DNA from 2 places in the Pseudomonas sp. RL_15y_Pfl2_60 genome. Region 2 is predicted to be linked to the other one. Evidence: predicted binding sites of a transcription regulator. Region 2 holds the regulator's gene; the other holds the start of a gene.
What was found. The regulator LexA, encoded in region 2, represses DNA repair genes until DNA is damaged. The targets are predictions, from matches to a motif close to CTGTNTNNNNANACAG.
Positions count from the first base shown of each region.

Region 1: the regulator LexA is predicted to act here: its motif matches at 1,640-1,655, upstream of recN (DNA repair protein RecN).

Region 1 covers NZ_CAXAOE010000007.1:113,018-116,430, forward strand. Annotated here, with positions in the region: gene dnaK (molecular chaperone DnaK) at 1-816, opposite strand, end outside; gene grpE (nucleotide exchange factor GrpE) at 916-1,485, opposite strand; gene recN (DNA repair protein RecN) at 1,680-3,353, shown strand.
Region 2 covers NZ_CAXAOE010000001.1:281,198-284,610, reverse strand. Annotated here, with positions in the region: gene AACY26_RS01415 (DUF6586 family protein) at 1-277, shown strand, start outside; gene AACY26_RS01410 (hypothetical protein) at 355-588, shown strand; gene sulA (SOS-induced cell division inhibitor SulA) at 767-1,240, opposite strand; gene lexA (transcriptional repressor LexA) at 1,251-1,859, opposite strand; gene AACY26_RS01395 (TetR/AcrR family transcriptional regulator) at 2,118-2,825, shown strand; gene AACY26_RS01390 (L,D-transpeptidase) at 2,874-3,398, shown strand.

The sequences.
Region 1 (3,413 bases), on a different contig from region 2:
CTCGATCTTGGCTTTCTCGGCAGCTTCTTTCAGGCGCTGCATGGCCAGCGGATCACCTTTAAGGTTCATGCCGCTTTCTTTCTTGAATTCGTCGACGAGGTAGTCGATCAGACGAATATCAAAGTCTTCACCACCGAGGAAAGTGTCACCGTTGGTCGCCAACACTTCAAACTGGTGCTCGCCATCAACTTCAGCAATTTCGATAACCGAAACGTCGAAGGTACCGCCACCCAAGTCATAAACGATGACAGTGTGGTCGCCCTTGGCCTTGTCCATACCGTAAGCCAGAGCGGCTGCGGTTGGCTCGTTGATGATGCGCTTAACGTCAAGGCCTGCAATACGGCCGGCGTCTTTGGTCGCCTGGCGCTGGCTGTCGTTGAAGTAAGCCGGAACAGTGATAACCGCTTCAGTAACAGCTTCACCCAGATAGTCTTCGGCAGTCTTCTTCATCTTTTTCAAGATTTCAGCCGAGATCTGTGGCGGCGCCATTTTCTGATCGTTTACTTCAACCCAGGCGTCCGCATTGTCAGCTTTGACAATTTTGTACGGCACCATCTGGATGTCTTTCTGTACAACTTCTTCGTCAAAGCGACGACCGATCAAACGCTTAACCGCGTACAGGGTGTTGTGCGGATTGGTCACTGCTTGGCGCTTAGCCGACTGGCCCACCAGGATTTCACCATCGTTTGCATACGCAATGATCGATGGAGTGGTGCGCGCGCCTTCGGCGTTTTCAATAACTTTGGCTTTGCCGTTTTCAAGAACGGAGACGCAGGAGTTGGTTGTCCCCAGGTCGATACCGATAATTTTACCCATGTTTACTCTCCCGAAACTTTGATAATTGCGCACTGGTTCTGAGCCAACTGCGCTAGCACTAAAACGCTTGATTGTTTAATGGGGGCTAAAAAATTAATTTCAAGCCTTTTCATCGATTGATGGTGTCGGAGCGGCGGGTGCCTTGCTCACTACAACCATCGCTGGACGCAACAAACGACCGTGCAACTGGTAACCCTTCTGGAACACCTGGATCACGCTGTTTGGCTCCAGGGTTTCGCTTTCCTGCATTGCCATGGCCTGATGCAACTCTGGGTTGAACGGCTGGCCATGCGGATCAATCGCTTCCAACTGGTAACGCGACAGCGTGTCACGGAACAGCTTGAGGGTTAACTCCATGCCTTCACGCACTGCTTTGATCGCCTCATCATCCGGGCTCGACAGCTCAAGGCCGCGCTCCAGACTGTCGACGACCGGCAGCAGGTCGTTTGCAAACTTCTCCAAGGCAAACTTGTGTGCCTTCTCAACATCTTGATCTGCGCGACGGCGTACGTTTTGCAGATCAGCAGCCATGCGCAGCGATTGATCCTGCGCAGTAGCCAACTGCTCTTCCAGCGTTTGCACGCGAGCAGCCAGTTCGTCACCCGGCGCGGCATCTACTGCTGCTTCTGCCTCGGGAATCTGCGTATCCAGGGTCTGTTCGTCAGCCATGCCTCATTTCTCCTCTAAATAACCGGCGCGAGTCTTGATTCACGCTTCTGCCCCTTATATGGGGGCGGTTTTTACTGCTTCAAGGGGAAAACACCCACAAATACCAAGATTAAACACAGGTCGCACAAGGATATTGCCAGCAGCAAAAAAACTACTGTATAAATAACCATATTAAACACCTCGGAGACCTCACCATGCTGGTGCACCTGTCCGTACACAATTACGCAATCGTTGAGCATCTCGATCTAGAGCTGGAGCGCGGCATGAGCGTAATCAGCGGCGAGACCGGTGCAGGCAAATCGATCATGCTCGACGCACTCGGCCTGACCCTGGGCGACCGCGCAGACAGCGGTGTCGTGCGGCCCGGCGCAGACAAGGCCGACATCCTCGCCAGCTTCGATCTTGATGACATCCCCGAGGCCCGCACCTGGCTGGCAGAGCGCGACCTGGACCATGACGGCCCTTGCATCTTGCGCCGAGTGATCACCGCTGAAGGTCGCTCACGCGGCTACATCAACGGGTCACCCTGCCCGCAAGCCGACCTGAAGGCCCTTGGCGAGCTGCTGATTGATATTCACAGCCAGCATGAACACCAATCGCTGCTCAAGGCTGAAACCCATCGTCGCCTGCTCGATGAGTTTGCCGGCAGCCAGGAACTCTCTCGCCAAGTATCTCTGGCAGCGCAACGCTGGAAGCAAACCAAGAACGAGCTGGAACGCATTTCCAGCATCGGTGATGAACAGCGCGCGCGCCATCAGTTGCTCAGTTATCAACTTGAAGAACTGGACAACCTAGCCCTGGTCGACAACGAACTGGAGCAGCTTGAGCAAGAGCACAAGAACCTGACCAACGCCGAAAGCCTGCTCAGCGCCTGCCGCCAGGTTTTGGAGCTGTGCAGCGAGAGCGACGCAGGCAACGTACTTTCAGCCTTGACTGGCAGCCTCAACCGCCTGAGCAGCTTCCAAGGCCAGCCTGGGGCGCTGACAGAAGCCAGTAATATGCTCGCCAATGCCCAGATTCAAGTCGAAGAAGCCGTTGGCGAACTCAATCGCTTCATCGATCACTTCGATGCCGACCCGGAGCGCCTGCAAACCCTCGAAGAGCGGCTCGATGCTATCTATACATTGGCGCGCAAGCACCGGATCCAACCCGACCAGCTGCCGCACATGCAGCAACAGCTGTTCGATGAAATCGAAACCCTCAACGCTGACGACCAGGCCGCAGAGCGCCTGAGCGAAGAACTCAGCGCATTTGAACGGCATTATCAAGAAAAAGCCGCCGAACTCAGCCGCCTGCGCAGCAAGGGCGCCGAAAAGCTTGGCAAGGCGGTACAGAAGGAAATGCAAACCCTGGGCATGCCCGGCGGACGCTTTAGCATCCAACTGCATGCCAGCAGTAGCCCAGAGCCGCACGTTAACGGCATGGAGCAGGTTGAGTTTCTGGTCAGCGCCAACCCGGGCCAGCCACTCAAGGGGCTGGCCAAAGTTGCATCAGGCGGCGAACTGTCACGTATCAGCCTGGCAATCCAGGTCATCACCGCGCAAACCTCACGGGTACCGACCCTGGTATTCGACGAAGTTGACGTGGGCATTGGCGGCCCGACTGCCGAGGTTGTCGGCCAACTACTGCGTCGCCTGGGTGATCGCGGGCAGGTTCTGACCGTCACCCACCTGCCTCAGGTTGCGGCACAGGGTCATCAGCACCTGTTCGTGCACAAGGCGCGCGGCAATGACGCTACTCGCACCGCAGTCAGCAAACTGAGTAACGACCAACGTGTTGAAGAGATCGCCCGGATGCTTGGCGGCGTTGACCTGACCGATGAATCCATCGCCCACGCCCGACAAATGGTCAGCAGCGCCCAGGCCTGAGTCCACTCAGGCGCTCAGGGTATAAAAAAGGCGACCAACGGGTCGCCTTTTTAATGTTTA
Region 2 (3,413 bases):
GATGCTGCAGGCTGCGCCAAGCCCTGAGTTTTCCGAGTTAGTTGAATTGGCTGCCAATCCTGAAACCTGGCTTGCTCAATTGCTCGAGGCTTACAAAGCCCTGCACAAGCCGCCACAAATGCAACAAAAGGCCAAGGTCGATCCGACTACGCCATTGATAGTGGCGGTCAGTATTGATCAGGAGCAAGAGCCGCTTGAGCGCGAAACCCTCGAGGCTTGGCGCAAACAGATCACTGCGCTGGCGCGACGTTTCCGCGAAACGCTCAGTGAGTGGTAGGTCCTTCTTGATAAGCGGGCTAGGGTGACGCTCCCGTCGGCTGCTACAATGCGCAGCTAACGTGGAGACTCAAACCTATGCCTACTTCGTTTTTAGAAATCGTAGAACTACCAGATGGCCGTATCGCCTTGCGCCGTGCAGACGATGAGGAGGCGCTTGTAGTGCTGGATTTCTCATCAGACGCGAAGTCATTCCTGCAAGGTCAGCACGTGGAAGTGGCCAAAGCCATGCTCAATGTAGGTGTGCAAATGGCTGGCCGCCTGGCTGAAAATGATTTTCAGCATGAAGGCGAAGTTCGCGTTCTGCACTGAAGGGCTCTTGGCTGCAGATACAAGCGTCGCCGTGTCTGCATAAGGTTTTTGGGTGACCAAGGACTAGAAGCTGGATAAATCCATTACTGTCCCGTGATTTCAAGATGACGTGCTGTTTGGTAAGCCACTTGAATCATTGCGTTGGGCCGTGGACAGAAAATTGCTATCCAACTCGGATTTACCCGAGGCTGATATTCAGGCTTTGCGCAGCCCCTTCGCGCGCAGCATTTTCCAGTGTCTGGCGCGCAGCACGCTGCAGCGGATGAAACCAACTGACCACGGTGTGGCTGCGACCCAGCTTCAATGCTTCTTCAGCCAGTTGCAGTGCACTTTGTTCGCCGCGTGGGTGCAGTAACAGGATGCGCTCACGGTTCAGTCCGGCCTCGCGCAGCCAGCTTTGGGTCAGGTTGCTGGGCGGTGCAATTAACGTCAGCCAGCGTTCGCTGTCATTTTCGCTGAGTTCACGCAGGATCGGGGCAAGCAGGGTCAGGCAGTGTCTCGTAGCGCCTCTGAGCGACAATTCGCTAAATGCCTGGGGCTGGTCCTGCCAGGCATCGTTGAGTGCTTCTTGCGGCAGTGCGGGGGCGCTGGCAGCCATAAAAGCCTCGAACAGTGGAAGTTGTGTCTGATTTAGCGGTTGAGACAGCTGCATAAATACTCCATTAGCGGCGGATAACGCCGACACTTAGCCCTTCAATAACCAGTTCCTGCTCTTCGAGATTGACCTCAATTGGCGCAAACTCCGGGTTTTCAGCAATCAGCCAGACTTTGCTGCCCTCGCGCTTGAAGCGTTTTACTGTTACTTCATCATCAATGCGCGCCACTACCACCTGGCCATTGCGTACTTCACGGGTTGTGTGCACGGCCAGCAGGTCGCCATCGAGGATGCCGATGTCCTTCATGCTCATGCCGCGAACGCGCAGCAGGTAGTCTGCCTTGGGGTGGAAGAACTCAGGGTTGATGCGGCATGAATCTTCGATGTGCTGCTGCGCTAGAATGGGCTCGCCAGCAGCCACCCGGCCAATGACGGGCAGGCCGTCTTCTTCAGCGTTAGGTTCGAAGCCAGGAATGCGAATGCCGCGCGAGGCGCCGGGTGTCATCTCAATTGCGCCTTTGCGGGCCAGCGCCTTGAGGTGTTCCTCGGCGGCGTTTGGAGATTTGAAGCCGAGTTTCTGGGCAATTTCCGCACGAGTAGGCGGGAAGCCGTTGTCTTCAAGGCACTGCTTGATGAAGGCGAGAATCTCAGCTTGGCGGGGCGTCAGCTTTATCATTGGGTTGGCTCTGTTTTTATATACAGTGACTGGGATTATATACAGTAGAGGCGGCTTGGCAATCATACTTTTGCAATTGGTTAATTTAATCGTGCTATTTTCTCTTCGTGGCCCTGTTACTCGATTGCTTTGCTGAACGTCTTGCATAGGTGTGATTCTTCAATCGTGAAGGTCGATGCAAAAGACAGCATTGCAATGCTTGACAATGCATGGAGCTGAAACGTATGTTTCAAACAAGTGTTTGTTAGGTGATGGATAATGGCCCAGTCGGAAACTGTTGAACGCATTCTGGATGCCGCAGAGCAACTGTTTGCCGAAAAAGGTTTTGCGGAAACGTCGTTGCGCTTGATTACCAGCAAGGCTGGGGTGAATCTGGCTGCGGTGAACTATCATTTCGGTTCGAAAAAGGCCCTGATACAAGCGGTGTTTTCACGCTTTCTTGGGCCTTTTTGCGCAAGTCTTGAGCGCGAGCTGGATCGTCGCCAAACCAAGCAAGACACCCAGGTGTCACTCGAAGAGCTCCTTGAGCTGTTGGTAGAGCATGCGCTTGCGGTCAAGCCGCGCAGTGGCAACGATCTCTCCATTTTCATGCGTTTGCTCGGCCTGGCGTTCAGCCAAAGCCAGGGCCACCTGCGCAAATACCTCGAAGAAGTCTATGGCAAGGTGTTCCGCCGCTACATGATGTTGGTTCATGAAGCTGCGCCGCGTATTCCACCGCTTGAACTGTTCTGGCGTGTGCACTTTATGCTCGGCGCTGCTGCATTCAGCATGTCGGGGATCAAGGCATTGCGTGCAATGTCGGAAACAGACTTCGGGGTCAACACTTCTATTGAACAGGTGATGCGCTTGATGGTGCCGTTTCTGGCAGCAGGCATGCGTTCAGAGTCTGGCTTGAGTGATCCGGCCCTGGCAGCTGCGCAGCTGCGTCCACGGGTTAAAAATCCGCCTGTTGCAGCCAAGGTTTAAAGCCGGGTGGCTGTGCGTAGCGGGGCTGATCCGCTAAGCTAGCCGCCCATGGCTACTCTTGATTTCATACATATCTCTATTGCTGATCAGCGCCTTTATGGTTTTGCTGATGGGCGACTGTTGTTGCGTCTGCCAGTATCAACGGCTCTCAACGGTGTTGGCGAGCAAAATGGTTCTGGCTGTACGCCTCGTGGGCGGCATATCGTGCGCGCCAAAATTGGCGCGGACTTACCGTTGGCCGCTGTGCTGCGAGGTCGCCGCTGGACCGGAGAAATTTGGTCGGCAGAGCTGGCATCAGCGTTTCCGGGGCGAGACTGGATTCTGACCCGGATTCTCTGGCTCAGTGGCTGCGAGCCCGGGCGCAATCGCTTGGGCAGTGTCGATACCTTTCGCCGCTACATCTACCTGCATGGCACACCGGATACCGAGCCGATGGGGGAGCCGCTTTCCCATGGCTGTATTCGCTTGCGCAACGTCGATATAGAGCAACTGTTTCCTCAGGTGCCGGTCAACTGTGCGCTGGTGATAGATGAAGCGCCGCGCCCTGACTGGGCCGCTATATCTCTTGATTAAGGAATTCTTGTGAGC